DNA from 3 places in the Phyllobacterium sp. YR620 genome. Region 2 is predicted to be linked to each of the others. Evidence: predicted binding sites of a transcription regulator. Region 2 holds the regulator's gene; each other region holds the start of a gene.
What was found. Region 2 encodes LexA, which represses DNA repair genes until DNA is damaged. Its sites were predicted from a motif close to TGTTCNNNNTGTGTTCNG; they were not measured.
Positions count from the first base shown of each region.

Region 1: dnaE (DNA polymerase III subunit alpha) is a predicted target of LexA. The motif match lies at 4,968-4,985, and genes of this name have one in related genera.
Region 3: recA (recombinase RecA) is a predicted target of LexA. The motif match lies at 3,032-3,049, and genes of this name have one in related genera.

Region 1 covers NZ_FNJP01000003.1:330,465-341,276, forward strand. Annotated here, with positions in the region: gene mce (methylmalonyl-CoA epimerase) at 1-48, shown strand, start outside; gene BLR72_RS13395 (DUF1467 family protein) at 48-317, shown strand; gene BLR72_RS22480 (hypothetical protein) at 336-482, opposite strand; gene BLR72_RS22485 (hypothetical protein) at 542-679, opposite strand; gene proS (proline--tRNA ligase) at 1,513-2,844, shown strand; gene BLR72_RS13420 (lipoprotein-releasing ABC transporter permease subunit) at 2,837-4,117, shown strand; gene BLR72_RS13425 (ABC transporter ATP-binding protein) at 4,118-4,801, shown strand; gene dnaE (DNA polymerase III subunit alpha) at 5,258-8,752, shown strand; gene BLR72_RS13435 (DNA polymerase IV) at 8,759-10,075, opposite strand; gene BLR72_RS13440 (DUF3572 domain-containing protein) at 10,159-10,446, opposite strand; gene BLR72_RS13445 (response regulator) at 10,717-10,812, shown strand, end outside.
Region 2 covers NZ_FNJP01000003.1:478,815-489,626, forward strand. Annotated here, with positions in the region: gene gltX (glutamate--tRNA ligase) at 1-875, opposite strand, end outside; gene BLR72_RS14120 (ComEC/Rec2 family competence protein) at 1,133-3,436, shown strand; gene lexA (transcriptional repressor LexA) at 3,430-4,149, opposite strand; gene BLR72_RS14130 (RHS repeat domain-containing protein) at 4,315-8,136, opposite strand; gene BLR72_RS14135 (DUF7507 domain-containing protein) at 8,133-10,812, opposite strand, start outside.
Region 3 covers NZ_FNJP01000001.1:978,661-989,472, forward strand. Annotated here, with positions in the region: gene BLR72_RS04560 (CopG family ribbon-helix-helix protein) at 1-38, opposite strand, end outside; gene BLR72_RS04565 (YiaD family glycine zipper/OmpA-like lipoprotein) at 317-979, shown strand; gene BLR72_RS04570 (pseudouridine-5'-phosphate glycosidase) at 972-1,889, opposite strand; gene BLR72_RS04575 (carbohydrate kinase family protein) at 1,904-2,854, opposite strand; gene recA (recombinase RecA) at 3,172-4,263, shown strand; gene alaS (alanine--tRNA ligase) at 4,515-7,178, shown strand; gene BLR72_RS04590 (YciI family protein) at 7,591-7,905, opposite strand; gene BLR72_RS04595 (NADP-dependent isocitrate dehydrogenase) at 8,057-9,271, opposite strand; gene BLR72_RS04600 (RNA methyltransferase) at 9,460-10,311, shown strand; gene murI (glutamate racemase) at 10,286-10,812, shown strand, end outside.

The sequences.
Region 1 (10,812 bases), 150 kb from region 2:
CACCCGAAGGATTTCAACGGGACATTGATCGAACTGGAGCAAGAATAATGCCTATCGCGACGGCCATGGCAGTCTATTTCATCCTCTGGTGGCTGACATTGTTCACCATGCTGCCGATCGGCCTGCGCACGCAAGGCGACGAGGATGACGTGACGCTGGGCACGCCAGCCAGCGCCCCGCACAAGCATCGCATGGGCAGGGTCTTTCTTCTGACGACGATCATTTCGGCGGTGCTATTCGGAGCCTTCTACGTCGTGAACCAGGAATATGGCTTTGGCGTAGACAGTTTCCCGGTCTGGTTCCCGCAGGCAAAATAGAAATTCACGCCACTAACTTCAGTTTTGCTGGATCGAAACGCCACTTTCGCCGATTTTGAGCTCGACGGCGGGTTTGGTCTCTTCGCGATAAATGTAGATTCCCAATCCGATGACGGCAACGAGAAGTGCTCCGACGATCAGGTAAAGGCCATTGCGATTATTCAAGATCATTTCCTTTAATTGTGATGGAGAGACTAACTAGAGAAGTGAGAGGGCTTTGAATATTAGCCGTTGGTCTGATCCAGCGCGTGCGGCGCCGGTGTTCCGGGTTCATTGCTTCCTCTTAGGGGAAAGACTGCCAGCAGGCCGGCAAGAATGAGTAATGTCAGAAGCGCTGCAATGAACAGGGTCTGCAAGTTCATAACGGTCTCCAGTTTGCCCTATCAACCAGCGCGGCGGCGAAAAGTTCCGCGAGGCCCGGCTTTTGCGCTTCTTTAGGATTGTTACCGCGGAAAAGAATATTGATTCGCCGGCCCTTTCGCGTGAAACGGCGTCTGAAAATCCTGCCTCGCACCGATCTCCGGGAACGATCGATAAACGTAAACTGGCTAAGAACTTTGATTGGGCGTCGCGCGATCTGGCAAACAGCGGCAGCTCGAAATTGAAATCGGCCGAAGAGGTAGGCTAACAGAGCCGAAATGCAGCAACAAAAAGCGGCTGCTTAGAATTCGATTTCAGAACAGCAAGCAAGTACTTGAATCTGCGCTTAAGGACAAAAAAAATGCAAGGCTTTCACCTTGCATTTTAAGATCGCGTCCGACCTGATCCACTTGCGTGGCGGCTGCGTGTTATCGCGCCACAGGTCACATCCTCCCAAGACTTTGACCGCGTAGGAAAGCAGAATTTTTCTTACTTTCTCCTTATGCCGAAAAAAATAGCGGACTGCCTGCGAAATGTCACGAAAAATATTCGTTGCCATCACATTTTGCTTACATTTCCAGCAGGATCATGAATCTTCGATAAATCAGTAGCTTCTTCGCGCCTGCTTACGGGTTTCCAATCAGATGCGAAGCAGTTAAGTAAACTTTGCTGCTGGCTTGTCTTCTTTCGAACTACGAGAAACGCAGCGTGATTTTGATGGGTGCACGATTCCCTCCCAAAAATCGAACACGATTTATGGAGTTATGCGCTACCTTGCACTTGGTTTTGCCTGATTCTTAACGCACTCAGGCTGTATTCAATTTGGTGATCTTCAATGCGGCTTTCCCGGTACTTTTTGCCCATCCTCAAAGAAAACCCCAAGGAGGCGGAAATCGTCTCCCACCGGCTCATGTTGCGCGCCGGGCTGATTCGACAGGAGTCAGCCGGCATCTACGCATGGCTGCCTGCGGGTTTGAGAATTCTCAACAAGGTAAGCAATATCATCCGCGAGGAGCAGAACAGGTCCGGAGCTATCGAACTCCTGATGCCGACCCTTCAATCGGCCGATTTGTGGCGTGAAAGCGGTCGCTATGACGCCTACGGCGACGAGATGCTGCGCATCAAGGATCGCGGCGAACGCGATATGCTTTACGGGCCGACAAATGAGGAAATGATCACAGAGATCTTCCGCGCCTATGTGAAGTCTTACAAGGACTTGCCGCTCAATCTTTATCACATCCAGTGGAAATTCCGAGACGAGCGCCGTCCGCGTTTCGGCGTCATGCGCTCGCGTGAGTTTCTGATGAAGGACGCCTATTCGTTCGACCTTAACTTCGAGGCAGCGAAGGCAGCGTATAACCGCATGTTCGTCGCCTATTTGCGCACGTTCTCGCGCCTCGGTATCCAGGTCATACCCATGCGTGCCGATACGGGCCCCATCGGCGGTGAACTCAGCCACGAATTCATCATCCTTGCCGATACCGGCGAAAGCCAGGTCTTCTGCGATCGGGCTTATCTCGACCTGCCTGTACCGGGTCCCGATACGAATTTCGACAATGACGACGAAATCGCCGATATCGTAAAGCGCTGGACGACGCCCTATGCGGCGACCGACGAAATGCATGATGAGGCCGCCTGGGCCAAGGTCGGAGCTTCGGATCAGCTGGCCGCTCGCGGTATCGAGGTCGGTCACATCTTCCACTTCGGTACGAAATACTCCGAACCAATGGGCGCCAAGGTTAGCGGCCCCGATGGAAAGGATCATCTCGTATCGATGGGTTCCTATGGGATCGGCCCTTCGCGCGTCGTCGCTGCCATCATTGAAGCCTCGCACGACGAGAACGGCATCATCTGGCCGAAATCCGTAGCGCCGTTTGGCGCCGGCATCGTCAACATGAAGCCCGGCGACGCGGCTTGCGATGCGGTTTCTGCCAAGATTTACGAAGCTCTGACGAATGCCGGGCTCGATCCGCTGCTTGACGATACGGACGACCGTCCGGGCGCCAAGTTTGCGACCATGGATCTGATCGGTCTGCCGACGCAGATTATCGTCGGCCCGCGCGGCGTCGCTGCTGGCGAAGTCGAACTCAAGAATCGCGCAACGGGCGCCCGCGAGACGCTCAGCGTCGAATCGGCGATCAACAAGCTTGCAGGACCCCATGACTGAACAGACTGCGATGACCGGTTCCAAGCCGTTCTCCGCCTATGAGCGGATGATCGCCTGGCGTTATCTTCGGGCGCGGCGCAAGGAAACCTTCATTTCGGTGATTGCCGGGTTTTCGTTCACCGGGATAATGCTGGGCGTTGCGACACTCATCATTGTCATGGCCGTGATGAACGGTTTTCGCAGCGAACTGCTGACCCGCATCCTTGGTATCAACGGCCATCTGATCATGCAGCCGATCGACCGGCCGCTCGATGATTACGATGCGGTAATCAAGCGTGTTGACGGCGTCTCCGGCGTATCCTTTGCCATACCCGTTGTTGAGGGCCAGGTGCTTGCCAAGGGCACTGTCGGCGCAGGCACGGGCGCTCTGGTGCGCGGCTTGCGCGAGGAGGATATCGCCAAGCTCAAGCTCGTTGCGACGAATGTGCGGCAGGGGACCTTCGAGGGGTTCAATACGGCAGGCGGGGTCGCCATTGGCACGCGCATGGCCGAGAATCTCGGCCTCGGCCTCGGTGACCGTCTCACATTGATTTCTCCCGATGGCGACGTGACCCCGCTCGGCATGGCGCCGCGCGTCAAATCCTATCCGGTCACCGCCATCTTCGAGATCGGCATGTCGGAATATGATGCTTCGATCGTCATCATGCCGCTCGAGGAAGCGCAGCTCTATTTCAACCAGGAAGGCAAAGTTCAGTCGCTCGAAATCTTCGCCGACAATCCCGACAATATCGATGCGCTGAAGAAGCCGGTCGAGGATGCTGCGCAGCGGGCGCTCATGCTAACCGACTGGCGTCAACGCAACCAGACCTTCTTCTCCGCGCTTCAAGTCGAGCGCAACGTAATGTTCATGATCCTGACGCTGATCGTGCTCGTCGCAGCACTCAACATCATCTCCGGCCTGATCATGCTGGTGAAGGACAAGGGGCATGACATCGCCATTCTCAGAACGATGGGAGCGACGCGCAATTCGATCCTGCGCATCTTCCTGATGACCGGCGCCGCCATCGGTGTGACCGGCACGCTCGCAGGCGTCGTGCTTGGCGTGGTCGTTTGCCTTAACGTCGAGCGGATTCGGGAATTCTTCTCCTGGCTGTCCGGAACCACCCTGTTCAATCCGGAACTCTATTTTCTCAGCACGCTTCCGGCCAAGATGGACTTCAACGAGACGTTTTCGGTCATTCTCATGGCGCTGGTTCTATCGTTCCTTGCAACCCTTTTTCCCGCATGGCGCGCAGCCAAGCTCGATCCAGTTGAAGCCCTGAGGTACGAATAAATGGCAGCCGGTCCCATTCTTCAACTGACGGGCGTCGGCCGTCGGTACAATGAGATCGACCGCGAATTGGTGATCCTCAACGACGCAAATTTCGCGCTGGGCAAGGGCGAGATGGTGGCGCTTGTCGCACCGTCGGGCGCCGGCAAGTCGACACTGCTTCATACGGCCGGCCTTCTGGAGCGGCCTGACAGTGGCGATGTGATTCTTTCCGGAAGGTCATGCGGCACGCTTTCTGATGAAGAACGTACGGCAATCCGCCGCAATGATATCGGCTTCGTCTACCAGTTTCATCATCTTCTGCCCGAATTTTCCGCACTTGAAAACGTGATGATGCCGCAGATGATCCGTGGCATGAAGCCGGGCATAGCGGCTGAGCGGGCGCAGCAACTCCTCGATTACATGAAGGTCGGGGCCAGGGCTTCGCATCGGCCGAGCGAACTTTCGGGCGGCGAGCAGCAGCGTGTGGCGATTGCACGTGCGGTCGCTAACGCGCCGCTGGTGCTCCTGGCTGACGAGCCCACCGGCAATCTCGATCCTGTTACCTCGTCCTATGTGTTTGAAGCTCTGGAGGCGCTCGTTCGCCAATCCGGGCTTTCGGCGATGATCGCGACTCACAATTTCGATCTCGCCCGCCGCATGGACCGGCGCGTGACCCTGAAGGACGGCAAGATCACCGATCTTTGATCCCCCGGGGATTTTCGGGGGCCTGATAGTCGCGTCCAAAATGAAGCGCGCGGTCAAATAATCCTGTTCAAATGCGCTTCGCTGCGGACATCGTTCATCTTCTCTTAAGATTTTGCAAACCATAGCGCCAACCCGCACTCTGGCTGGCTTGACTTCAGAACAAAAAAAGAACAAAACATATACATAGAGACAACGAAGAAGGGTTTTACCGATGAGCGAACTTTTCCAGGACGTCATGTCATTCGTTACTGTCAGCCTTTTCATTGCCACTTTCGCAATGTGGGTCAGCGTTATCTGAAAAGCTGAGATCGCGCGGCAGAGCGTCAGCCCGCGCGATCTTGCTCTATCCACTGTTGTGGTCGGGCAAGACCCCAATACGGGTGGACACCGTGTGGCGCTTGTTCGACTATGCCGCAGCGGTGAATCAGTTCTCCGTTCAATATCCGGAGACGACAATTGGCAGACGGGCAGGGCAATAGCGGCGGCAAGGCAAATGCGCAGGCGCTGCGATTCGTCCACCTGAGGGTTCACTCCGCCTATTCGCTGCTCGAAGGCGCATTGCAGGTTCCCAAGGTCATCGATCTTGCGGTTGCCAGCAAGTTTCCGGCGCTGGCAATCACCGATACGAACAACCTCTTCGGCGCACTCGAGTTTGCGCAGAAGGGTTCGAAAGCAGGATTGCAGCCTATCATCGGTTGCCAGCTCGACATTGCTTTCCACGACCAGGCCGAAGAAAGCCGGAGCGCCAATCGGCGCGAGGCGCTTGGTCTTGCCCCGCTCGTACTGATCGCTGCCACCGAGGCGGGCTATGCCAATCTCGTTCGCCTCGTGAGCCGTGCCTACCTTGATTCACCTGCTGGCGATCCAATTCACATCGCGGCGGACTGGCTTCCCGGCAGAGCCGACGGCATCATTGCCTTGACGGGTGGACCGGAGGGGCCGATCGCCAAAGCGATCAAGGACGACCGCAGTGACCGGGCCCGCCAGCGCCTGAGCCTGTTGCGGTCGCAGTTCGGGGATAGGCTCTACGTCGAATTACAGCGACATGCGGGGTACGATCGTGCTCTGGAGGCAGCGCAGGTCGAACTGGCCTATGAGCTGGAATTGCCGCTTGTAGCGACGAACGATGTGTTCTTTTCAAAAAGCGAAGACTACGAGGCGCACGATGCGCTGCTTGCCATTGCCTCGGGTTCGCTCCTTTCCATCGACGACCGGCGCCGCCTCACGTCGGACCACTATCTGAAAAGCGAAGCGGAGATGGTAGCGCTCTTCGCCGATCTGCCGGAGGCAATCGAAAGCAGCGTCGAGATAGCGCAGCGTTGCTCCTATTATCCAGAGAAACGCGCGCCGATCCTGCCGCGCTTTACCGGCGAAAGCGATGATCCCGATGCGGCGCTCCAGGCGGAGGCCGATGAACTCGCCCGGCAGGCGCGGGAGGGGCTTGCCCAGCGTATCCAGCAACAGGGCCTGGCTGACGGCCATACGCCACAGCAATATGCAGAACGGCTTGAACACGAGATTTCGATCATCACCCGGATGAAATATCCGGGCTACTTTCTCATCGTTTCTGACTTCATTAAATGGGCAAAGGCCCACGACATTCCGGTCGGGCCAGGTCGCGGCTCGGGTGCAGGTTCGCTCGTCGCCTATGCGCTGACGATCACCGACGTCGATCCGTTGCGCTTCTCGCTGCTGTTCGAGCGCTTTCTCAATCCCGATCGTGTATCAATGCCGGACTTTGACATCGATTTCTGCCAGGAGAGGCGCGATGAAGTCATCCGCTATGTCCAGGGCAAGTATGGCCGTGATCAGGTGGCGCAGATTATCACGTTCGGCACCCTGCAGGCCCGCGCCGTCCTGCGCGATGTCGGGCGCGTTCTCGAAATGCCCTATGGCCAGGTTGACCGCCTGACCAAGATGGTTCCGGCCAATCCCGCCAATCCGGTTACGCTGTCGAAAGCCATCGAGGATGAGCCGCGTCTTCGCGAGGAGCGCGACAAGGAGCCAGTGGTCGAGCGGCTGCTCGATATTTCGCTCAAGCTTGAAGGCCTTTATCGCCACGCCTCTACTCACGCAGCCGGCATCGTCATCGGCGACCGGCCGCTGTCCGAACTCGTGCCGATGTACCGCGATCCGCGTTCGGACATGCCGGTCACCCAGTTCAACATGAAGATGGTGGAAGAAGCTGGACTGGTGAAGTTCGACTTCCTCGGCCTTAAGACCCTGACCGTGCTGCAAACAGCGGTCAACCTCGTCAAGCGGCGCGGGATCGCGGTCGACCTTTCCAATCTGCCGCTCGATGACAAACTGACCTACGAGATGCTCTCGCGCGGCGAGACGGTTGGCGTGTTCCAGGTGGAAAGTACCGGCATGCGCAAGGCGCTGATCGGTATGCGGCCGGACCGGATCGAAGATATCATCGCGCTCGTCGCGCTCTATCGCCCGGGCCCGATGGAGAATATCCCGACCTATAACGCCCGCAAGAACGGCGACGAGGAGATGGCGTCGATCCATCCAAAGATCGACCATCTCGTCAAGGAAACGCAAGGCGTCATCATCTACCAGGAACAGGTGATGCAGATCGCGCAGGAACTGTCCGGCTATTCGCTGAGCGAAGCCGATTCTTTGCGCCGCGCCATGGGCAAGAAGATTCGCGCTGAAATGGACATGCAGCGCGTGCGCTTCGTCGATGGCGCGGTCGAGCGCGGCGTGACCAAGCCGCAGGCCAATTTTATCTTCGATCTTCTTGCGAAATTTGCCGATTACGGCTTCAACAAGTCGCATGCGGCGGCCTATGCGATCGTGTCGTTCCAGACCGCCTATATGAAGGCGCATTATCCGGTCGAATTCCTCGCCGCGTCGATGACCTACGACATGTCGAATACCGACAAGCTCAATGACTTCCGGCGAGAAGCTGTTCGGCTGGGTATCGAAGTGGTGACGCCCTCGGTCAACACATCCTATCGCCTGTTCGAAGTCGGCGAGAACCGGATCTATTATTCGCTCGCGGCCATAAAGGGCGTCGGCGAGGCGGCCGTCGACCATATCGTCGAAAAACGTGGCGCGACGCCCTATGCCAGCCTCGAGGATTTCTGCGAGCGCATCGACCCGCGCGTCGTCAACCGGCGCGTATTCGAAAGTCTCATCAATGCCGGCGCCTTCGATTGTTTCGGTCGCGAGCGCCCCGCCATGATTGCCGGGCTCGACCGCATCATCGGCCATGCGCAGCGCACCCAGGAAGACAGCCTGAGCGGGCAGGCGGATATTTTCGGCGGCATGGCCTCGGGCGCGCAAACGCTGCAACTGCCTGCGGCAGCGCCCTGGCTTTCGGCGGAAAAACTGCGGCGCGAATACGAGGCGGCAGGGTTCTACCTTTCTGCCCACCCCCTCGACGAATACAGGCCTATCCTCGAAAAGCTGCGCGTGCAGACCTGGCTCGAGTTTCAGGCGGCGGTCAAGCGCGGCGCCAATGCGGGGCGGCTGGCGGGCACGATCACTGCCAAGCAGGAGCGCAAGACGAAGACCGGCAACAAGATGGCAATCATCCAGTTCTCGGATTCCTCCGGCCAGTTTGAAGCCGTGCTCTTTTCCGAAGCGCTGTCGCAATATCGAGATTTGCTCGAGCCCGGCAAGTCGGTCGTGGTGACTGTCGGTGCGGAGGACCGTCCGGAAGGGATCAGCCTGCGCATCCAGACCGCGCAGTCGCTGGAAGATGAGGCAACGCGCATGCAGAAGGCGTTGCGGCTTTACATGCGCTCCAGCGCGCCGCTGACCTCGATTGCGCCTTATCTTGCGCCGCAGAATGACGGCCAGGTCGTCAGTCTCGTACTGATCAAGGAAAACGGCGCGACTGAAGTCGAGATCGAGCTTCCCAATCGCTACCGGGTCGGACCGCAGGTTGCGAGCGCCATGAAGGCCATTCCGGGCATCGTCGAAGTCGAGATGGGGTAGGGTCGCTCACTCCAGTTCCTCGGGCGAAGCCTTGGGCGGTGTCCTGATCTTGCCGAACGTATAGCCGGTTTCGACGGCATTGTTGCCGAACTTGCCCCGTAGTTTGTCGATGGCGCTCTCGGCCACGGCGCGCTTCGTAGCTTGCACGTCGACCAGATCCTTCGGGTCGGCTCGTCCGTCATCGCTGAGATCGCTCACGCCTATGCCGATTAGGCGAAATCTCGTACCATCGATTTCTTTTTCAAGGAGCGAGCAGCCGGTGCGAAAGATGCGATCGGCAAGCTGCGTCGGATCAGCGAGCTGGCGATTGCGGGTGCGCAACTTGAAGTCGCGTGTCTTGAGCTTGAGCACGACCGTGCGACCCGCAATGTCGGCCGCTTTCAAACGGCGCGAGACCTTTTCGGATAGCGAGCGCAGGATCGCCACAAGTTCGTCCCTGGACCCGATGTCTTCGTTGAAGGTCGTTTCCGCCGACACGCTTTTGCTCTCGCCATTCGGCTCGACGCGCCGCGTGTCGAGGCCTCGCGAAAGCCGGTAAAGCCGTTGGCCCATCGTGCCGTATGCCGCCATGAGCGGGCCGAGCTCCATGGTCTGCAACTGGCCGATCATGCGGATGCCATCCTTCTCCAGCGTCGCGGCGAAAGCCTTGCCGACGCCCCAGATCATTGTCACCGGCTTGTCGGCAAGAAAGTCCTTCGCTTCGGCCTCGCCGATAATCGAGAACCCGCGCGGCTTGTCGAAGTCGGAAGCGATCTTTGCGAGGAACTTGCAGTAGGAGAGGCCGACGGAGACAGAGAGCCCGATTTCCCGCTCCACGCGGTTTGAAAACTTCGCCATCACCCGCGCTGGCGGATCGTGATGCAGCCGTTCTGTGCCCGCCAGATCGAGAAACGCTTCGTCGATCGACAGCGGCTCCACCATCGGTGTCAGATCGCGCATCATCTGGCGTATCTCTCGGCCGACGCGGACGTATTTCTCCATATCGGGTGGAATAACGACCGCGTTCGGGCAGGCCTCCAGTGCCTTGAACATTGGCATTGCCGACTTCACGCCATGGATGCGCGCAACATAGCAAGCTGTTGAAACGACGCCACGTTTGCCTCCGCCGATAATGACGGGCTTGTCGCGAAGCTCGGGATTGTCGCGCTTTTCCACCGCGGCATAAAAAGCATCGCAGTCAACATGGGCGATGCTCAGCCTGTACAGCTCTGGATGACGCAGCACGCGCGGGCTGCCGCAAACGTGGCAGCGGCGGCCTTCCGCGCGTTGGGCGGCCATACAGTCACGGCAAAAGCCATATCGCGGATCGTTGAGGGAGGCCATGATGCTCGGAACATAAAAGGAACGTCGCCAGCTTACCGAAGCGGCTGAGTCCGCGCAATATCGCGCTGGCGATTATGAACCGGTTACATCTCCTGGGTCCGTCCACCGGGAAGCAGACGAAGCGCAGCCTGAAAGGTGGCGGGGTCGGTTCCATTCGTCTCGCAGAATTTCATCAGGGTGGGCTCGTGACCAAGATAGAATTGCAAAACGCCGGCGAGAAAGCCTGGCTCGCCTGCCGCGGCGCGGATTTGGTCGGCGTTGATCCCGGTCAGCGCGAGGAAGCGGGAAAGCAGCTCGCTGTCTTGCGCCAGAAATACCAGGGCGTCGATCGCGAATTGCTGCGCGTCGTCGAGAGAGAGCTGATTTTTCATCTGGGTACGTTCCTCAATGTCGCACATCGCGGTCGATCTTTCTGCTGCACCCGCAACCACATGCGGTTGAATATGAGCAAAAGAAGTTGTTGAATAAATCCTTGGTTAAACATGATCGACAGCATATCTGGATTGGTGTGCGGAGTTACCTTTTCATCAATCATCCGCCGATATCAAATGTATCCTTGGAGCGGAGTTGCTGCTGATCTTTGTCTCATGGAATTCGGCAGGTGGCATGCGCCTTCGAGCATGGTCAACAGGAATTTGCCAATGGTGAAGAAAGTAATGATCGTCGAGGATAATGAGCTGAACATGAAGCTCTTTCGCGATCTCATCGAAGCCAGCGGCTATGAGACCATCCGTACG
Region 2 (10,812 bases):
GATATCTCGAACCACTCGATCATCTGTGCGTCCGACATGATCTCGTCGTCGCCGTGGCTCCAGCCCAGGCGGACGAGATAATTGCGCAGTGCGGCGGGCAGGTAGCCCATTGCGCGATACGCCTCAACCCCGAGCGCACCGTGGCGTTTCGAAAGCTTGGCGCCATCCGCGCCGTGAATGAGTGGAATATGGCCCATAACCGGTACATCCCAACCCATGGCGTTATAAATAACGGTCTGACGCGCTGCGTTGGTCAGGTGGTCGTCACCGCGAATGATATGCGTAACGCCCATGTCGTGGTCGTCAACGACCACAGCATGCATATAGGTAGGCGTGCCATCCGAGCGCAAGATGATGAAATCGTCGAGATCCTTGTTGGGAAAACGCACGTCGCCCTGAACTTGATCGTGCACGACAGTCTCGCCTTCCTGCGGCGCCTTGACCCGAATGACCGGCTTGATGCCCTCAGGTGCTTCCTTGGGATCGCGGTCGCGCCAGCGTCCGTCATAACGCGGCGGCCGGCCTTCGGCGCGGGCTTTCTCGCGCATTTCTTCAAGCTCGGCCGGCGATGCGTAGCAATAATAGGCTTTGCCCTTGGCAACAAGTTCCTCGGCGACCTCGCGGTGGCGACCGGCGCGGGCGTATTGGGATACAGCCTCGCCATCCCAATCGAGGCCGAGCCAGGTCAAGCCGTCGAGGATGGCAGTTACCGCCGCATCTGACGAACGTTCCCGATCCGTATCCTCGATCCGCAGCAGCATCTTGCCGCCCGTATGCTTTGCATAGAGCCAGTTGAACAGTGCCGTGCGGGCACCGCCAATGTGGAGGTAGCCGGTAGGGGATGGGGCAAAACGTGTAACGACAGGGGACGACATGGGAGCTCCAGGGACGCGTCGCGCTATTAGCCGAACGTCCAATCGAATTGATCTGGCGTTCATGTAGCATAGCACCGCTGAGGTGCAAGGGTATTGGTGCTTGGGGGCAAATGGAGGAACCGCAGACCAGATCAAAAATCGATGAGCGGCTATTCTTTTTCAGTGTTCAGGACACTGGCAACGCCGTTGCGACCTATCCAGGCACAGAAACAGGCGTTCTAACGCGAGGGACTGAACTCTCTGCGGGTAGGCGACCCATGGCGATCGCCATGGCGGCGACAAGGCGCGCCTTCGTCGCAACGCCGACGCTTTTTAGCCAGGAGATCGAGCGCGGCACGCTGTTTCTGTTTCTCCCGGTGTGTTGCGGCATCGGCGCCATCATCTATTTCGGCGCGTCGGCCGAGCCAAGACTGAGCGCCATTTTGTTTGGGCTGACCCTGCTTGTCGGGCTGATGCAGCTCGCACATTCCCGTCCGAGGACCAGACTGGCGCTCGCCTTTGCAGTTGCCGTTGTCGCGGGAATGGTTGCCGGCAAGCTCGAAACCATGCGCGCGGATACGAAAATGCTTGGGTCGGACATTACTACCCGTTTGACCGGACGCGTCGTGGCCATGGCTAGAGACGCAAGAGGCGGCTGGCGCGTCACCCTCGACATTATCGCAACCGAGCGGCCGACACTCCGCTATTCGCCGCAACGGGTTGTCGTGTCGGCGCGATCCGTGCCGGCAGGAATGAAAATTGGCGCGGGACTGCAGGGCCTCGTCCACCTGCGTCCGCAGCGAGGTCCGGTACGGCCCGGCAATTACGATTTTGCGTTCAATAATTACTATAAGGGCGTAGGCGCAAATGGGTTTTTCCTTGGTAAACCTCAACTCGCCGCAACGCCGGTCGATGAGGCGATTGCGTCTCAAGCCTGGCAGACGGTCGCCAATATCCGCCAGCAACTTACGCAGCGTGTGCTTTCCCGCATCAAGGGGGAACCCGGCGATATTGCGGCTTCGCTGATTACCGGCCAGCGCGACGGCATTAGCGAGGCGACGAATGACGCAATGCGACTGAGCGGGCTTTCGCATATTCTTTCGATTTCCGGATTTCACATGGCGCTGGTGGCCGGCATCATCGTCGGCTCGCTTCGCGCCAGCATGGCCCTCTTTCCCGGCTTTGCAGCCCGCTATCCAATGAAAAAACTGGCGGCATTCGTCGCCCTTGCCGGTTCCGGCTTCTATCTCCTGCTCTCGGGCGCCGATGTAGCTGCGCAGCGCAGTTTCGTGATGCTGGCGGTGATGCTCATTGCCATGATGGCCGATCGCGCGGCAATCTCCATGCGCAATCTCGCCATCGGCGCTTTGATCACGATAGCGCTGCTTCCGCATGAAATTCTCGGACCGAGTTTCCAGATGTCATATTCGGCGACAGGCGCGCTCATTGCATATTACGGCTGGAGATCGCGCCGAAAGAACAGGTCAAACCGAACGAAAGGCGAGGGATTGCTTCTGCGTTTGCCGATGATGGCGGCAAGCCATGTCGGCGCTATCGCCATGACTTCGTTGGTTGCCGGGACGGCGAGCTCGATCTTCGCCGCCTACCATTTCAACAACACAGCGCCGCTTGGGCTTGTGGGCAACGCGCTGGCGCTGCCCGTTGTCTCGATCTTTGTGATGCCGTTTGCGGTGCTTGCTGTTCTTGCGATGCCATTTGATCTCGATTGGCTGCCGTTTGCTGTCATGGAACGCGGCATCGAATGGGTCATTGCGATCGCGAAGATGGTTGGCGCGCATTCGCCGAGCGGCAATTTCGGATCAATGCCGCAAACGAGCCTGCTTTTGATGACCGCGGGACTGGTCCTCCTCATGTTGCTGACAACGCGGCTGCGGCTCGTTGGATTTGCAGTAATGGCATTGGCCATAGTGCCGCTCCGCTCTGCACGTCCGCCGGATATAGTGATTGCCGAAGAGGGCAGGCTCGTCGCCTTGAGCGCCCCCGACGACGCGCTGACGGTGAACCGCGCAACGGCAAGCCGTTTCACCCTCGATAACTGGCAGCAGGGGTACGGCGCAATTCAAGTGCTCACGCCGGCAAAGAATGGCGCATCGCCGGCCGATGGACAATTTGAGTGCGCCGACGGCGTGTGCCTGGCGAGGGAAGCCGGCGGCCTGATCGTCGCCTACACGGACGATCCGACCAAAAAATCAACTGCTTGTGCCGAGGGCGATATCGTCGTCCTTGCCTTCACCGGTCCCACAGCAACCTGCGAGCCGGGGGACGTTCTTGTAATTACGGCGCAGGACCTGGCGCTACGCGGTTCCGCAGAAATCAGGTTCGGCGACAACAAGGTCGATCCACCGTCCGGGCTAGATGCGGCTGCATTTGCTGTAGAACAATTGCAGGCACGCCTCCAGTCTGCAAACATTACCTACGCCGTGGGCTCCCCTCAGCGCCCATGGAACGCCTATCGGGCTTTTTCCCGCACCGCCCGCAATCTTGCGGAGCAAAAACCGCAGCGGCGTGCCGCAAAGACCAAGCCACCGGCAGACGATCAGGAAAACCCGATCCGTCAGTAACGGCGGATCAAACCGACCAGCTTACCCTGCACGCGCACCCGATCCGGCCCGAATATGCGCGTCTCATAGGCCGGATTGGCGGCCTCGAGAGCAATCGATGCCCCTTTGCGCCGAAAGCGCTTCAAGGTTGCCTCTTCGTCATCGACAAGCGCGACCACAATTTCGCCGGGATTGGCCGTGTCGCCGCGCCGGATGACGACCGTGTCGCCGTCGAAGATGCCCGCCTCGATCATGGAATCGCCCTTGACCTCCAGCGCATAATGCTCCCCACTGCCGATCATGTCCGGCGGCAGGCCAATCATGTGCGTCTGATTCTGGATGGCGGAGATTGGTACACCGGCCGCGATCCGGCCCATGACGGGTATGTTGACGATCGTCGGCGCACCGTCGTCATCCGAAGCGCGTGGCTGCGGGCGGGGGGGGGCGACATTGCGGCCGAGGCTGCCCTCGATCACGCTTGGCGAAAATTTCTTTTGCGCATTGAGACCAGGCGCAATTGAATCCGGCAGGCGCAGGACTTCCAGCGCCCGCGCACGGTTAGCAAGCCGTCGAATGAAACCTCGTTCCTCGAGCGCTGTTATCAGCCGATGTATCCCCGATTTGGACGCTAGGTCCAATGCATCCTTCATCTCGTCGAAGGATGGAGGGATGCCGGTTTCCTTCAGGCGCTCATGGATAAAGAGCAGAAGTTCGTGTTGTTTACGCGTGAGCATCGGCGATCCTTCGAAACGGAATCGGAAAAACAAAACCAGAACAAACACTATCTGTTCCAGTTGTGTTCCACAAGTATTAATATGTCGTGTAGAAGGAGTGCGCCGATATCCAAATAGCGCATCTGGCCCGTTGCCGGCACCTGCGCGATGAACAACGCCCATGCGTCAGTACTTGCCGACGACGTTGAAGAACACACCGCGGTCGTTGAGCGTCAGGTCGCGCAGATCGTCGGAGAAATTGCCGAAATTATAGCCGACGCCGACCTTGAAGTTGTCGCCGACGTGGCGATAAACGGCGGTGAGCACGCCAAGATCTGTCGTATCCGCCTCGGCCATGTACATGACGCGCCCTTCCAGCAAGGCGTCCCATTTCTTGACGATGTGAAAATCGGTTCGAACAATGCCGAGATGCGCTGAGGAAGTCTGCCAATCGGAGAATGCGTCGAGATCGTCCTGAAGCCGCTCGCGCACTTGACCGTAGCGGAAGCCGTATTTCGCGCCGACGGACAGCCAGGGAACGAGATCGTAGGTGAAATCGGCGGAAAGAATGTTGCTGCGCTGTGCTGGCCCGTATTCGTCGCCGGTCACCGCGCTGACCTGATCCTCGCCCGGAAGATCGTAAAGCCAGGTATATTTGAGGAGAGCGTTCAGCCGGTCGTTCGTGATCGGACGGTAGGCATATCCGAGCGAGGCTTCGACATAGTCGCCATCCCTGAACGAACCATCACCGTTCGAGTCCGAGAGAACTGAATCGATATTGGCGAGCAGCCGCCAGCTATCGTTCGTCTTCCAGCTGAAGCCCGTTGCGAAGAGGTAGGTGTTGAGATCGCGGGTATCATCGTCGGAATCTTCAAAACGAGTCTCACCGCGAATGCGCGCGGCAATGCGATCCTCGTCCTTGTAGCCGACCGACAGGGAGATCGCCTTGCGGTCGAAATCGGAACGTTCGAGATTTGTGGAGGGATCGATCGTATCGTCTTCGACTGTGCCGATCTCCAGCCCGCCATCGACCGTCCATTTGGCGTCGGGCGTGTACACGACACCGTAGGTTTGGGCGAGCGAATTGCGCCTCCCGAACAGGTCGTAATTATTCTCAGCATAGGTCGACCAATAGTCGTCGAGCTTGCGGCGCGCGCCGATGACGATCGCGCCGTAATCAGTCCCGTCGAGATCGTAGGTTCGGTCAAGGTCGAATGCGCGATCGGGGTCGAGGCGGTAGCCGAGATAGTAACTATCCTCCGCTGTCGGCTCATAGGTGACGGCGGCGAGGGCGCCGAGCCCAGTCGCGCCATAGGATACTTCGCCGTTTAGCCCGATCTTTTCGGTGAGCTGATATTCGGCGCCGACGCCAAGACGGTCGCCGCGCTCGATGTCGCCGGATCGCGACAAAGTTCCTTGTCCGAAGCCGTAATAGGTATGTTCGGCATCGGGTGCATATTCGAGACGAGCGCCGGCATCGAGCCGCGACCCGTCATAGCCGGACTTGTTCGAAGTTGTTGCGAGCGGATTACTGAGTTCGAGATAGGTGACGCCGAACGAGGCTTTCCAGTATTCGTTCAGTTGCTTGCTGATTGCGGCAGCGCCCTTACGCTTGGACCTGCCGCCGACCGCCTGATCGTAGAAATCATTAGTCGCTTCACCTTCCTTGAAATCGTCATAGGTGAGGTCGAGGCTCAAATCTTTCGTGATATCGATATCTGCCGCGAGTCCCCAGATCCGCTGATCCGCCGCAACCTGTTCCGAAAGGGTGGAGAAGCCCGCGTCCTTTTCCTGGTAGTACCCGCCGAGCGTGCCCTTCATGCCGCTCTTGCTGATGTCTTCCAGGTCGAGTTGCGCCCGTGTGCGCCACGCCGTGGCCAGGCGGCCGCGCGTGCCCGTGGTCTGCACGTCGCTCAGGGTCAGCCCGCCATCGGTGGAGCGGGACGTGCCGAAGCCCGGTCCATCGGACCGCGATATTTCGCCTTCGATGAAAGTCGTATCGGAATGGCGGACCTTGATGTCGGCGCCATAAGCCTTCTGGTTGGCGAGGCCCGTATTTTCGTTCATGCCGGTGATGCCGACCCGAACCTTGTCGTCGAACCAATGCTGCGCCCGTCCGCCATAGGCATAGCCGTCAAGGTCACCGGCGATTGGCGTGTATTCGTATTGCGATACCAGATAGACCTTGTTGCCGCCGAGCGCGCCTTCACGCACCGGGCCCGTCGTGCCGGTCGAAGAGGAAAGCGGCCGCTTCAGGATCAGCATGCCCTGCAGGTAGTCGAACGAATAGTCTTCGCCATAGCGCAAGGTGCGCCGCTCGATGATCTGTCCAGTTGTCGAATCGCGGACTTCCACCGTCACGGTTTCGGAGCCGATCGTTATGTCCTGCCTGCGCATGAAATAGGCGGAGCCGCCGGTCCCGAGGAATTCGTCGCGTTGCGGCAGCGTATCCGGTTGCGCCGCATAGAGCGTCACTTCGCTGTTGCGCTCTCCGAAGGGTGTCGTCTTCTCTGAGCGATAGGCAGCGCTCGCGCCGTAGAGCGCTCGGTCCGAGCGCATGAACTCCGTGCCCTGGATGATCGCCTTGTAGCTCCCCCACAGGACCTGGCTGTCGCCGCGCTCGAGCCGCACGTAAAATTTGCCCTTGGTCGGAGCGTCGTCGATCGCCGTGGAATCGTCACCATAGATCGGGTAATAGTCGTTCGGGTCGAGCCGCCGCAGCAATTGCCGCGGATCCTTGGCATCGAGTCCACGGAACATATGATCGAGACTGTCTTCTCCTGTGTCGGCCGAGGCGGTCAGCAGATATTTGCCCTTGATCTTGCCTTTCACGTAAAAGGCGAGGCGACCCTTCGTATAAATGTCGTCATATTCGCCCGGCCGCACGCTCTCAATATGATCGCTGCCGCTATTCTTGCCGACAGTGAGGTCGGCCAGCGCGACATAGAACCAGTCATTATTGGGGATGTTGATCTGGCGGTGAAAGTCGACGGCGCTGCCCTTCGAGCCAACGACAGTCACGTCCACATCATGATCGCCGGGCGGCAAAATGCGCTGCATGACGAAGGAACGTTCGCGATCGACGGGGATCCTATCGTCGAGCGCCTGCACCCCGTAACCGTCGGGAACGTTCCGGCCGTAGACGGTGACTGCGCCGCCACGAACCGGGATGTTCCGTAATCCGGTGTTGTCCTCGGTCATGCCCGGCGCGACCGCATTCTCCTCTTCCCGCGGCAGGTCGCGATCCATGCGGCGAAGCGGGCGCGGCAACGTCTCGTCATAACGGTTGTCGACATCATAGACTCGCAGCACGTATTTGAAGCGCTGGTCGTCATTCTCGGTTGCTGGCATGGTCCAGCCGGCTTCGCCGTTGACCGGAACCGCAATGACTGCGATCGGCTTATCCGTGAGTTGCTTGTCATCCTCGAAGACGCGAATTTCGGAACGCTGGATGAAGGCGGGGTAGTTAGAGGTCGCAAGGAAGCGGATCGGCTCGCCCGTCCGATATGCGGTGCGCATCGGGGTCGTCGAAACATTCAGGACCGGGCGCGCGTCGAGCCCATCGAACTTGACCTGGATATCGACCGCACTGAGCCCTTGTTTTGGCGTGGCTTTGTCGGACCCAGCCCCAATTGCGGCGTGCTTTTGTGCGTTGGTCTCCTTGGCCACGCCCAGGGATCGCGGCTCATTGCTTTTGACGACGGTCTCGCCCTCGACACTGATGGCGAAAGGAATGGTCCCTTCGGCATCATCGGATGGGGACCGGGCACCGGGGGCTGCGATGCGGGAGCTTTTGACTGCTGGTTCGTTCTGCGCAGTCCCGGCAGCGCAATCGGTCTCGATGCATGCGCTCGCCTTCGCGGCCGCCGCTTCTTCCTGGGCCGTGGCTCTGGACGTCGTGAGATGCACCAGGAGAACGGTACAACCCGCCATAAGCATGCGCGCTTTGCGCGACGCAACCAGGTGATTTTGGGGCCGGATGGACACCTGAAAGCGGCCTTGGCTCATTGACCCACCTCCACGCGCGTTTCGATGTTAAGCGCGTACCCGCCTCCTGCGGCTTTCCATCGCTTGGCGATGGCGTCCTCGATCGCGTTCATGCGTTTGGCGGCAAGCTCTTCGGAACGCGTCGGGTAGCTGATCCGCAGCGTTGCCTCCTGCTGCTTCAGCATCTCGATCAGCGCATCCAGCCCCCTGTCCCATCGCGGCTTCAACGTCGTGAGAGCAGGTTCGAAGGCTTCGTCCTTGAGATCGAGCCGCACGACGCGGCCTTGCGCCGCGCCGAAGTTGAGCTTCGACATCTTGCCGGCGGTGAGACGGATCACCCGCGGGTTCTCGGTGGTCAGGTGGTAGCCGGCAGGCAGGGTGCGCGTATCAAGCTTCATGATGAAGTTGGAGCCGATACGCGCATCCGGAAGATCAGCGCAGGCAACGTGGAAGCGCCCAAATTCGTCGGTGGTCACCAGCAAGCCGCGCACGGTTGCAATACGCACGCCGGGCAGGCCCCGCTCGCCGTCGTTCGGGTAGCCATCGCTGTTAAGGTCGTCGAACACGCGGCCGATGAGATCGCCGCAATCGAAGACCGGTTCGACCATGATCTCGACGGCGGCGCTCGCCTCCGGGGCAAGCCTTTTGCCACTTGAACCGAGCGCTTGCGCCTTGTTGACGTGCTTGCCCGGCCCGGCCGTACTCAGCGCCAGCATTTGCAGGCGAATGACCACATCGCCCTTCGGACCAAGCGTCAGATTGTCAAAACGAAGGTTGGAACCGTCAATGCGCGGTTCAACGGCTTTGCCATTGAGCGTCGCCGATCCGCCGACATAGCGGAAGCCTGCGGGGAGGCGGTCAAGAACCGTCAAGCCTGCGACGTTGCTGGTGTTCTTGTTGATCACTTTGATTATGAACGGCGCCTTCTCGCCGCGGCGTATCTGCCGCAGGCCGGCCTGTTTGGTGATCGTTACGGAAGAGGCTTGGGCCGCCGGCAATTCGAGAACTGCCGTCGCCTCCGCCGAATCGACGACGGTGATCTTGCCTTGCCCCGGATTGGTGTAGGCAAAGCCGCGCCCGGCATTGCTTTCTGGAGCTTGTGGCCGCGTATAGGTGCCTTCGGCTTTGGCCTTGTTGACAATCCCGTTAGCGATACCTGCAGCCGCATCGATATCGGACTGCGCCAGCGTGTAGGTCGCCTCGAACACCTGCGTCTGCTTCGGCGCAATGGCAGTCGGCCCCGGCACAACCGCGCTGAGTTTGTTGGCGGCAGGCTGCTTGTTGAACGTTGGGCCGTGGTCGGTTGGAATGACGTCGTTGACGACGACATTGCCGGTATTGGTAACCTCGAAACGATAGGTGATCGATTCGCCGGCCTCGTATAAGCCGCTGCCATCGGTATCGTTGAGCTTCGCGGTTTTGACCAACGCGATCGTGGCGCTCTGCTCGATCGGTGTCCGCACTTCGCTCGCCGTGCTTGTTACAGTCGCCGTCGTCGGCGATCCTGCAACCGTCGCTGTGGCGGTCGCTGTGTTGGCAACCCCGCCAGCATCGATATCGGCTTGCGTCAGCGTGTAGCGCGCCGTGAAAGTGCTTGTGTCTTCCGCCCCCGGCGCCAGCGAGGCGAGGGGTCCGCCACTGACTGCGACATTGGGCAGATCGTCGCTGATCGCGATATTGTTGAGCGTGACGTTGCCGGTATTTCTAACGGTGAAGAAATAGGTGATCGTTGCCCCGGCGGCATTGCCGGATGGCGGGCTGGCGGTCTTTACGAGTTCGAGCGCCGCGCCCTGGCTAAGAGTGGTCGTGACCGTGCTTGCGTCGCTCGACGTGACCTTGCCGTCTGGCATCGTGCCTGAAGCTGTCGCCGTGTTTTCGACCTTGCCGGCATCGATATCGGCCTGAGTAAGCGTGTAGAGTGCCGTAAACGTTGTCGAATCGGTCGCTCCCGGTGCGAGCGAAGCGATGGGGGCCCCGCTCACGACGGCCCCATGCAGCGCATCTGTGAGCTTGACCTCGGTGAGCGTGACGTTGCCGGTGTTCTTGACGGTGAAGTTGTAGGCAATTGTTGCCCCGGCGGCATTGCCCGACGGCGGGGCTGCGGTCTTTATGAGTTCGAGCGTCGCGCCCTGGCTAAGAGTGGTCGTGACCGTGCTTGCATTGCTCGACGTGACCTTGCCGTCTGGCATCGTGCCTGAAGCTGTCGCTGTATTATCGACCTTGCCGGCATCGATATCGGCCTGTTTGAGCGTATAGAGCGCGGTGAAGCTCTTGTCGTCGACAGCCCCGGGGGCAAGCTCGGCAATGGCATCGCCGCCGACCACGGCATCCTTGAGACTGTCGGCGAGCCTGATGTTCCTCAGCGTCACATTGCCGGTGTTCCTGACGGTGAACGTATAGGCAATGGTCGAGCCGGCGGCATTGCCCGACGGCGGTCCGCTCTTCTTCTCCAGCACCAGCCCCGGCGCTGCCGCGATCGGCGTCGTCACCGCGCCGTTGCTGCTGATATCGCCGCCTGCGGGCAGCGTCGCGGTAACGGTGGCGGCATTGTCGACCTTGCCGGCATCGATATCGGCCTGTTTGAGCGTATAGAGCGCCGTAAACGTTGTCGAATCGGTCGCTCCCGGTGCGAGCGAAGCGATGGGGCCCCCGCTCACGACGGCACCGGACAGAGCATCTGTGAGCTTGACGTCGGTG
Region 3 (10,812 bases), on a different contig from region 2:
GGCCGAACCCGAATCGTCATGGTAGTGCTGGTGGTCATGAAACTTGCTTCCCTCATGTGTTGGATTGTGTACACCCTAGCACGTTTTCTTAGGCGCTGCCATCGTGCTTTCTAGTGTATCGATGCGGCCACGGCTTTAAGCCCCACGCGCCGTCAAACCGAGCCTTCCCAAAAATCAGTTCGACCTTAGTCTAAAGGCCGCCGGCCAAGTCGCGAGGATGGCTGTATAGGTGCGTCCACCACGCATTTTTGGCCTCCCATATTTTGCCCGAATCGCTTGTATAGTCCGCGCCACATCCAAACGGGGACTTGATTCGATGATGAAGAAATTTGCCATCAGCTGCCTGGCAGCGACCTTTCTGGCGGGCTGCACGACGACGGACCCCTATACGGGTGACCAGAAGATGTCGAACACCGCCGGCGGCGCCTTGATCGGAACGGCAGCAGGTGCGCTCGCCGGTTTTGCCATTGGCGGCGGCAGCGGCAAGTCGGGTCGAAATGGCGCGCTAATCGGCGCAGGCATCGGTGCGCTCAGTGGCGGCGCGATCGGCAACTACATGGACCGCCAGGAAGCGGAGTTGCGCGCGCAGCTTCAAGGGACGGGCGTCTCGGTGACCCGAAATGGCGACCGGATCATTTTGAACATGCCGTCGAACATTACCTTCAACACCGACCAGGATCAGGTGAAGCCGGAGTTCTACCCGACGCTCAGTTCCGTCGCTGTGGTCCTGCGCAAGTTCAACCAGACCATCGTCGATGTCGCCGGCCATACGGATTCGACCGGCAGCCTGCAGCATAACGAGCTTCTGTCCGAGCGCCGGGCGCTTTCCGTATCCAACTACCTGACCCAGCAGGGCATCGACAACCGCCGCTTCGACGTACGCGGCTTCGGCCCCTCGCAGCCGGTGGCAACCAACGCGACCGAAGCCGGGCGCGCCCAGAACCGCCGCGTCGAAATCCAGATCGCGCCGCTTACCTGATAGCGAGCGCCACGGCGATTTTCGCGGCAAGGCGCGCATTGTTCTCGACGAGTGCGATGTTCGCCTTGAGGCTCTCACCCTTGGTGATGTCGAGAATTTCGGAAAGCAGATATGGCGTCACGGCCTTGCCGGTGACGCCATCTTTCGTGGCGCGGGCGATCGCCTCGCTGATATAGCCCGCCATTCTCTCCGCTGGAATTTCGTCCGCTGCCGGAATGGGATTGGCGATCAGCATGCCGCCGTTGACGCCGATGGCTTCGCGTGCCCGCTGAAACCCGGCGATTGCCTCGGCTGAGTCGAGCCGCAGCGGCGCCTTGATCGGCGATTGGCGCGACCAGAAGGCGGGAAGCACATCGGCGCCATGGACGACGACAGGAACGCCCTTGGTTTCAAGCACTTCCAGCGTCTTTTCGATATCGAGAATGGCCTTGGCCCCGGCCGAGACGACGATGACCGGGGTTCGACCGAGTTCTTCAAGGTCGGCCGATATATCGAAACTCAATTCTGCGCCCTTGTGCACGCCGCCGATGCCGCCCGTGGCAAAAACCTTGATGCCAGCAAGGTGCGCGGCAAGCATGGTGGCTGCAACCGTCGTGCCACCAGTGCGTCCTTCGGCAAGCGCGAAGGCAAGGTCGGCGCGCGACAGCTTCATGGCGCCCTTCACCTGCGCGAGCGCTTCACGTTCATCGGCGGAGAGCCCGATCTTAAGCCGGCCGTCGACAATGGCAATCGTCGCTGGAACAGCGCCTTCTTCCGCGATGATGGCCTCGACATCCGCGGCCATGCGGCTGTTGTCGGGATAGGGCATGCCATGAGTGATGATTGTGCTTTCCAGCGCGACAACCGGCTTGCCCGCATCAAGTGCCTGCTCGACCTCGGGGGCAATATCGGTAAAGGGATTGAGGGTCATGTCGGCTCCTTTGATCAACGCAGCAGGGTCGCATCGGGTATCAAGGAAAGCGCTGCGTCGAATTCCTCGGGGGTAAAGATCGGGCTGGCGGAATGTGTCTTCAATGTCAGCATCGACGCGGTCATACCTTGACGGACTGCCTCGTGAAACGCGACACCTTGCATCAGCCCGGCAATCGTTCCGCCGGCAAGCGCGTCACCTGCGCCGGTCACATCAGCAATCCCGTCGACGCCAGGCGGTTCGAGTGTATAGGCTAGATCGTTATGGTAGGCGAGGGTGGGACCGGCGCCATTGCTGATGACGGCGACTTGAAGGCCCGCCGCGCGCAACGCTGCGCAGATTTCCTTTAGCTCCGCCGATTGGCCAAGGCCTGTCAGGGCCAATGCTTCACGGCGGTTCATGAAAAGGCAGTTGAGATTGCCAAGGATCGTGCGTAGGCGCACCGCCTTTGCCGGGGATATCGCCAGGGCATAGATCGGCCGATGTTCCGCAAGGCCCGCAAGCCTTTCCAGCGCATCGGCCGGAAGGTTGGCATCACAAAATATGGCGTCGGCCGCTGCCACGGCATCGCGCACCTTCCGCCGGCGCAGTTGCCGGGGGAGCGCGACTTCATAAAGCGCCATGTCGGCGATTGCGGCGACGACATCGCCATGTTCGTCGAGGATTGCCGTATAGCTCGGCGTCGCCCGATCCATGAAGACGACGGAGCTATCGATGATGCCGGCTGACTCGATCGCTGCGCTAATCGTCTCGCCGATACGGTCGCCGCCGCGTATGGACAGGAGTTCAGCTGCGATGCCGCGCTGCATCGCCAGCCTTAACGCATTGAAGACACCGCCGCCCGGCTCTTCGCGCATGATACCGGGGTTTGAAGCACCGGGCACAAACGGTACGGTGCTTTGGCCGCGCCGGTCGAGATGGGCGCCGCCAACAGCAAAGAGCAGCGGTTTGTTGCCTGACGTCATAGGTGATTGCTTGTCCGATTTAAAACCACGGATTGAAGGGCTGGCGTTGCGCTACTTCTCTAAAGTGTCGGTCGGACAGGCGCAATAATCCGGCCGATTCGATTTTCGCAACTTCGGTTTGTCCGGCAACGCCTGGAACTAGCGGAAAGCTTGCCTGACAGCATGTCGCGCCCCTACAAGAACATTTTACGAACATTTTAAAGTTATGCATTTATTTCAATCACTTATGTCTATTGCAAAATGAGAACAAAACAGATACAAATAAGTTCATCAGAAGCGACATCCGGACTTCATGCATAACACAGGGGTAGTGTAACATGGCTCAAAATTCATTGCGGTTGGTTGAGGGTAATTCGGTGGATAAAACGAAAGCGCTGGATGCGGCATTGTCCCAGATCGAGAGGGCCTTTGGAAAGGGCTCGATCATGCGGCTTGGCCGCAACGAGCAGGTTGTGGAGATCGAAACGGTTCCGACCGGCTCGCTGTCGCTCGATATTGCCCTTGGCGTCGGCGGATTGCCGAAAGGCCGCATCGTCGAAATTTACGGGCCTGAAAGCTCAGGCAAGACCACGCTTGCCCTGCATACGATCGCCGAAGCCCAGAAGAAGGGCGGCATTTGCGCCTTTGTCGACGCCGAGCACGCGCTCGACCCCGTATATGCCCGCAAGCTTGGCGTTGATCTTGAGAACCTTCTGATCTCGCAGCCGGATACGGGCGAGCAAGCGCTTGAAATTACCGATACGCTGGTGCGATCCGGCGCCATCGACGTTCTCGTCGTCGATTCCGTTGCGGCGCTGACGCCGCGGGCGGAAATCGAGGGCGAGATGGGCGATTCCCTGCCGGGTCTGCAGGCCCGTCTGATGAGCCAGGCGCTGCGCAAGCTTACCGCATCGATTTCCCGTTCCAATTGCATGGTCATCTTCATCAACCAGATCCGCATGAAAATCGGTGTGATGTTTGGTTCGCCAGAAACGACGACGGGCGGCAATGCGCTGAAGTTCTATGCATCTGTTCGCCTCGATATCCGCCGCATCGGATCGCTGAAAGAGCGCGACGAGGTCGTTGGCAATCAAACCCGCGTCAAGGTCGTCAAGAACAAGCTGGCGCCGCCCTTCAAGCAGGTCGAGTTCGACATCATGTATGGCGAGGGCGTCTCCAAGACGGGCGAGTTGGTCGATCTTGGCGTCAAGGCCGGCATTGTCGAAAAATCTGGTTCATGGTTCTCCTATAATTCGCAGCGCCTCGGCCAGGGCCGCGACAACGCGAAACTGTTCCTGAAGGAGAATCCGGAAATAGCCAATGAGATCGAACTGGCGTTGCGTCAGAATGCCGGTCTCATTGCCGAGCAGATGCTCGACAAGAATGTTGGGGAAGTAGAGGATGACGAACCCGACGCCGCCGAAGGCTGAGCCGCCTCCAGATATTGACTGAGGATTTGAGACCCGCGGCCGGTGACGGCTGCGGGTCTTGGCATTTTGCCGTCGCCAATTCCCTGGCCGGTCGCGCTTTGGCTTGGCCAATTCCCTGGCCGGTCGCACCTCGCGGCAATAGGGATTTTCTGGACAGCACGCAGCCCTGTCGCTACAAGCGTTTCGTTCCGCTCCTTCGCACAGAATGGGGCTAATTCCATTTGGATATAAGAAGTCAGAAGGCAAGCAGCATGAGTGGCGTCAACGAGATCCGGTCGACATTTCTGAACTATTTCAAGAAGAACGGCCATTCGATCGTGGCGTCGAGCCCGCTCGTGCCGCGCAATGACCCGACGCTGATGTTCACCAATGCGGGCATGGTGCAGTTCAAGAATGTTTTCACCGGCATCGAGCACCGTCCCTATAATCGGGCGACGACATCGCAGAAATGCGTGCGCGCCGGCGGCAAGCACAATGACCTCGACAATGTCGGCTATACGGCGCGTCACCATACCTTCTTTGAAATGCTCGGCAATTTTTCCTTTGGCGATTACTTTAAGGAAGAGGCGATCTCGCTTGCGTGGAACCTTATCACCAGGGAGTTCGGGCTTCCAAAGGACAAGCTGACGGTAACCGTCTACCACACCGATGATGCAGCGGCCGGTTTCTGGAAGAAGATCGCCGGGCTTCCGGAAGAGAAAATCATCCGCATCGCCACGAGTGATAATTTCTGGGCGATGGGCGATACGGGTCCGTGCGGCCCGTGCTCGGAAATCTTCTACGATCACGGTTCTGAAATCTGGGGCGGCCCTCCCGGGAGCGCCGATGAGGACGGCGACCGTTTCATCGAAATCTGGAACCTCGTCTTCATGCAGTTCGAGCAGGTGACGAAAGAGCAGCGCATCGATCTGCCGCGCCCGTCGATCGATACCGGAATGGGGCTCGAGCGCCTTGCCGCTGTGCTTCAGGGCAAGCACGACAATTACGACATCGATCTGTTCCAGACGCTGATCCACGCATCCGAGGAGGCAACGGGAGTAAAGGCCGAGGGCAAGTTCCGCGCCAGCCACCGGGTTATTGCCGATCACCTGCGCTCCTCAAGCTTCCTTATCGCTGATGGCGTGTTGCCGTCGAACGAGGGTCGTGGCTATGTGCTGCGCCGCATCATGCGCCGCGCCATGCGTCATGCGCAGCTCCTTGGCGCACGCGAGCCTCTGATGTGGCGGCTGCTGCCGGCGCTGGTGCGCGAAATGGGCCAGGCCTATCCCGAACTCGTGCGCGCCGAAGCGCTGATCTCGGAAACACTCAAGCTTGAAGAAAAGCGCTTCCGCAAGACCCTCGATCGCGGGCTGGGCCTCCTCGGCGAAGCGACCGAATCCCTCGGCGAGGGCGACAAGCTCGATGGCGAGACCGCGTTCAAGCTTTACGACACCTATGGTTTCCCGCTCGACCTGACGCAGGATGCGCTGCGCCAGCGCGGCATCGGCGTCGACACGGAAGCCTTCGACGCGGCCATGGAAAGGCAAAAAGCCGAGGCGCGCGCGAGCTGGGCGGGTTCCGGCGATGCGGCGACCGAAACCGTATGGTTCTCGGTTCGCGACAAGGTCGGTGCCACCGAATTTCTCGGTTATGAGACCGAGCAGGCTGAAGGCGTCATAACCGCTCTCGTTGAGAACGGTGCCAGCGTCGAAACGGCGGGCGAAGGCGATGCTGTGGCAGTCGTTGTCAACCAGACGCCTTTCTATGGCGAATCCGGCGGACAGCAGGGCGATACCGGAACGATCACCGGCGACGGCCTTGTCATCGAGATCAGCGATACGCAGAAGAAGAATGACGGCGTCTTCGTCCATATCGGCAAGGTGACGAAGGGAACGGCAAAGGTCGGTGCACCGGTCGAACTTATCGTCGACAAGGCGCGCCGCACCCGTATCCGCTCCAACCATTCGGCAACCCACCTGTTGCATGAGGCGCTGCGCGAAACGCTCGGAACCCATGTTGCCCAGAAGGGCTCGCTTGTTGCCCCCGACCGGCTGCGTTTCGATTTTTCGCACCCGAAGCCGATTTCCGACAAGGAACTCGCGGCAATCGAAGACATTGCCAATGAGATCGTGTTGCAGAACGCGCCGGTATCGACGCGCCTCATGGCAGTCGACGATGCGATTGCCGAAGGCGCTATGGCGCTCTTCGGTGAAAAATACGGCGATGAGGTTCGCGTCGTCTCCATGGGCACGGCAGTGCAGGGCGAGAAGGCCGGAAAAAGCTATTCCACCGAGCTTTGCGGCGGCACGCATGTACGCGCGACCGGTGATATCGGGCTCATTCGCGTGGTCTCTGAAGGCGCTGTTGCTGCTGGCGTGCGCCGCCTCGAGGCGCTGACCGGAGAAGCTGCGCGGCGCTATCTCGAGGAGCAGGACGACCGCGTCAAGGCGATCGCGTCGGTTCTGAAGGCGACGCCGGCCGATGCGCTGGCCCGGGTGACGGCGCTGGTCGATGAACGCCGCAAGCTCGAACGCGAGCTTACCGAAGCCCGCAAGCAATTGGCTCTTGGCGGCGGTTCTTCCGGAGCCGCAGGCGGCGCGCTGGAGACGGTCAACGGTGTCGGCTTCATCGGCAAGGTGGTGAGCGGCGTCAATCCGCGCGACCTGAAGCCGCTCGCCGATGATGCCAAGAAGAGCGTCGGCTCGGGAGTCGTCACCTTCGTCGGCGTCTCCGAAGATGGCAAGGCGAGCGCGGTTGTCGGGGTCACCGAGGATTTGATCGGCAAGTACAGCGCCGTCGATCTCGTCCGCATTGCGTCCGCCGCTCTTGGCGGCGCGGGCGGCGGCGGCCGGCCCGACATGGCCCAGGCCGGCGGCCCGGATGGCGCAAAAGCCGAAGACGCGATTTCGGCCGTCCGCCAGGCGCTCGGCGCCTAGGTTCGCATGCCCGGTCATGCTGCTGTATGACCGGGCCAACTCGCCGCTATGCGTATTATACTTATTGTCAATAGTACTGCGTTAAAATGATCTTGCTCCTTCACGCGATGCGTGATGTAATTCTTAAATAGTATTTGGGTTATTAAGTTTTTGGATTAGTATAAGCACTAAAACTACAGTGACTATTGCGGAATCGGCCGACTGATATTGGCCGGTTGAAGTTTTATTATTTGTTGTTTGTTTCCGGAGCGGCACTTCCATTGCTGGAGCAAAAGAGCAGGTTCGCTGAGGTTGCTGCCGCTCCGACCTTTACTGCCGCTCTGACATGTGCCGCAGCGACAGCTACTCCACCTCGGCAAAACGGGGTCGGGGCCGGGGAAGCGGGTTCAGGCAACGAAAGCTGGCGCCGCGCTTACTCCTCGCGCGGAGCCTGTGCAGCCGCGATATGCATGGGCGCTATCGTATAGCTGTTGAGGCCGGCGAGTACGGTCGGGTCGTTGTCGCCGAAGCGGACCGCTTCCGCATGATCATTTACCTCAAGAAGAGCGAGCCCGAAGCTGCCGTCGGGCTCATGCACCGGGCCATAGGCAAGGACAAAGCCCTCGTTGAAACATTCCTGCACATAGCTTGCGTGCTGGCGCATCAGCTCTTGCTCGTCATCGTCCATGTCGTCCGCAAAGGTCGGGCGTGGCGGGATCAGGCGGAAAAAGAACTGCTGCTTGCTCATCTTCGGTCCCCTCGGGTGATCATAGCATCACGCATAATACCCAAAACAGCGCTTTTTGGCGCGCCATTTTCGCATCGCTCATTCGCGAAGCGCACAACAAAAAGAGCTCCGGTTTTCACCGGAGCTCTTAGCATTGATGCTTTCAGATGGCTCAGGCAGCCATCGCCTTTGACAGGTTTTCATTGATCTTGTCGAGGAAGCCTGTGGTCGACAGCCAGGGCTGATCCGGGCCGATCAGGAGTGCGAGGTCCTTGGTCATGTAACCGGCTTCGACTGTGTCGACGCAGACCTTCTCCAGCGTGTGGCTGAAGCGCTCGAGCTCGGCATTACCATCGAGCTTGGCGCGATGCGCAAGGCCGCGCGTCCAGGCAAAGATCGAAGCGATCGAGTTGGTCGATGTTTCTTCACCCTTCTGGTGCTGGCGATAGTGGCGGGTCACGGTGCCGTGGGCAGCTTCCGCTTCGACCGTCTTGCCATCCGGCGTCATCAGAACCGAAGTCATCAGGCCGAGCGAGCCGAAGCCCTGCGCGACGATATCGGACTGCACGTCGCCGTCATAGTTCTTGCAGGCCCAGACATAGCCGCCGGACCACTTCAGCGCGGAAGCAACCATGTCGTCGATCAGGCGATGCTCGTAGAAGATCTTCTTTTCGGCAAACTTCGCCTTGAACTCTGCCTCGTAAACTTCCTGGAAGATGTCCTTGAAGCGGCCGTCATAGGCCTTGAGGATGGTGTTCTTGGTCGACAGATAGCAGGGAACGCCGCGATTATAGGCATAGTTGAACGAAGCGTGGGCGAAATCACGGATCGATTCATCGAGATTGTACATCGCCATGGCAACACCGGCGCCGGGCGCGTCATATACTTCGTGCTCGATCGTCTGGCCGTCATCGCCAACGAACTTGATCGTCAGCTTGCCCTTGCCCGGGAACTTGAAGTCGGTCGCGCGGTACTGGTCGCCGAAGGCATGACGGCCGACGATGATCGGCTGCGTCCAGCCCGGAACGAGGCGCGGAACGTTCTTGGCAATAATCGGCTCGCGGAAGATGACGCCGCCGAGAATGTTGCGGATCGTGCCGTTGGGCGATTTCCACATCTTCTTCAGGCCGAATTCCTCGACTCGCTGCTCATCCGGCGTGATCGTCGCGCACTTGACGCCGACACCATACTCCTTGATGGCATTGGCCGCATCGATCGTCACCTGATCATTAGTGGCATCACGGTGCTCGATCCCGAGGTCGTAATATTTCAGATCGATATCCAGGTAAGGATGGATCAGCTTTTCCTTGATATATTGCCAGATGATGCGGGTCATCTCGTCGCCGTCAAGCTCGACGACCGGATTTGCAACCTTGATCTTTGCCATGGATAGTCAGCCTCTATTTTGCTGGGGTGTGGGAATGTCAGCATCGGTTTTCAGTGAGGGTTCGCGCCCCTATAGCATCGGGATCGCCGAACGCAAAGCTGCCGACCAGCCATGCCGTTATTTTAAGGCAGGATTGCCCATCAAAAGATCGCGCGTTATGACGGCGGCAATATCAGCAGGAACAAGAGATGGCCGGTACAGATAGACAACGCACGCTTATTGCCGAAGGCCCGGCAATTATTCTCGTTGAACCGCAATTGCCCGAGAACATCGGCATGGTGGCGCGCGCCATGGCCAATTTTGGCCTGGCGGAACTGCGGCTCGTCAAGCCGCGCGAGGAATTTCCCAACGAGAAGGCGCGCTCCGCGGCGAGCAGGGCGGACCACATCATTGATGCGGCGCAGGTTTTCGAGGATCTGCCATCCGCCATCAAGGATCTGAATTTCGTCTATGCGACGACGGCGCGCGAGCGCGATGCATTCAAGCAGGTGCGGGGGCCGGTGGAGGCGGGCGTCGTGCTGCGCCAGCGCTTCAACAGCGGCGAGCGAACCGGAATTCTTTTCGGGCGCGAGCGCATCGGCCTCAATAATGACGAAGTCAGCCTTGCCGATGAGTTGGTGACGTTTCCGGTCAATCCGGCGTTCTCGTCACTCAACATTGCCCAGGCGGTCCTGCTCATGTCCTATGAATGGATGAAATCCGGCCTCGAGAAACATACCGATACCGCCTTTCGCGGCCCTGAGCTTGCGCCGGCGCCAAAGGATCAATTGCAGGGCTTCTTCAATCATCTGGAAGAAGCGCTGCAGGCCAGGGGATATTTCCGGCCGATGGCCCGCAAGGAAATCATGGTCAATAATCTGCGCGGCGTTCTTACCCGGCCGGGTTTTTCGGATTCGGAGCTGAAGCTCCTGCGCGGCGTCCTTGTCTCTCTCGACTTCTTCAGCCCCGATACGCCGCGCGGCGCCGGAGCGCCGGAAGGGCGTAAGCGGGCAAAGCCAATCGATGAGCCGGCTAATGAAAGGCCGACCGACGATGAATGAGCGGGTCGCAGACCGACCGATCCTTGTCTTCGACAGCGGCATTGGCGGCCTCACCGTTCTGCGCGAGGCGAGAGTTCTGATGCCAGACCGGCGCTTCGTCTATATCGCGGATGATGCCGGCTTTCCCTACGGCGATTGGGAGGAGGCGGCCTTATGCGAGCGCATCGTTGAGCTCTTCGGTGGATTGATCGGGAAATACGACCCCGAAATCGCAATCATAGCCTGCAATACGGCATCGACGCTCGTGCTCGACGATCTGCGCAGAGCCTATCCGGGCGTCCCGTTTGTCGGCACGGTACCGGCCATCAAGCCAGCCGCCGAGCGGACTTCTTCGGGCCTCGTCAGCGTTCTTGCAACACCCGGTACGGTCCGGCGCGCCTATACACGCGACCTCATCCAGTCGTTTGCCTCGCAATGCCATGTGCGTCTTGTCGGCAGCCAGAGCCTCGCCCGCCTGGCCGAAGCCCATATTCGCGGGGAATTCGTCGACGATGCCGAAAT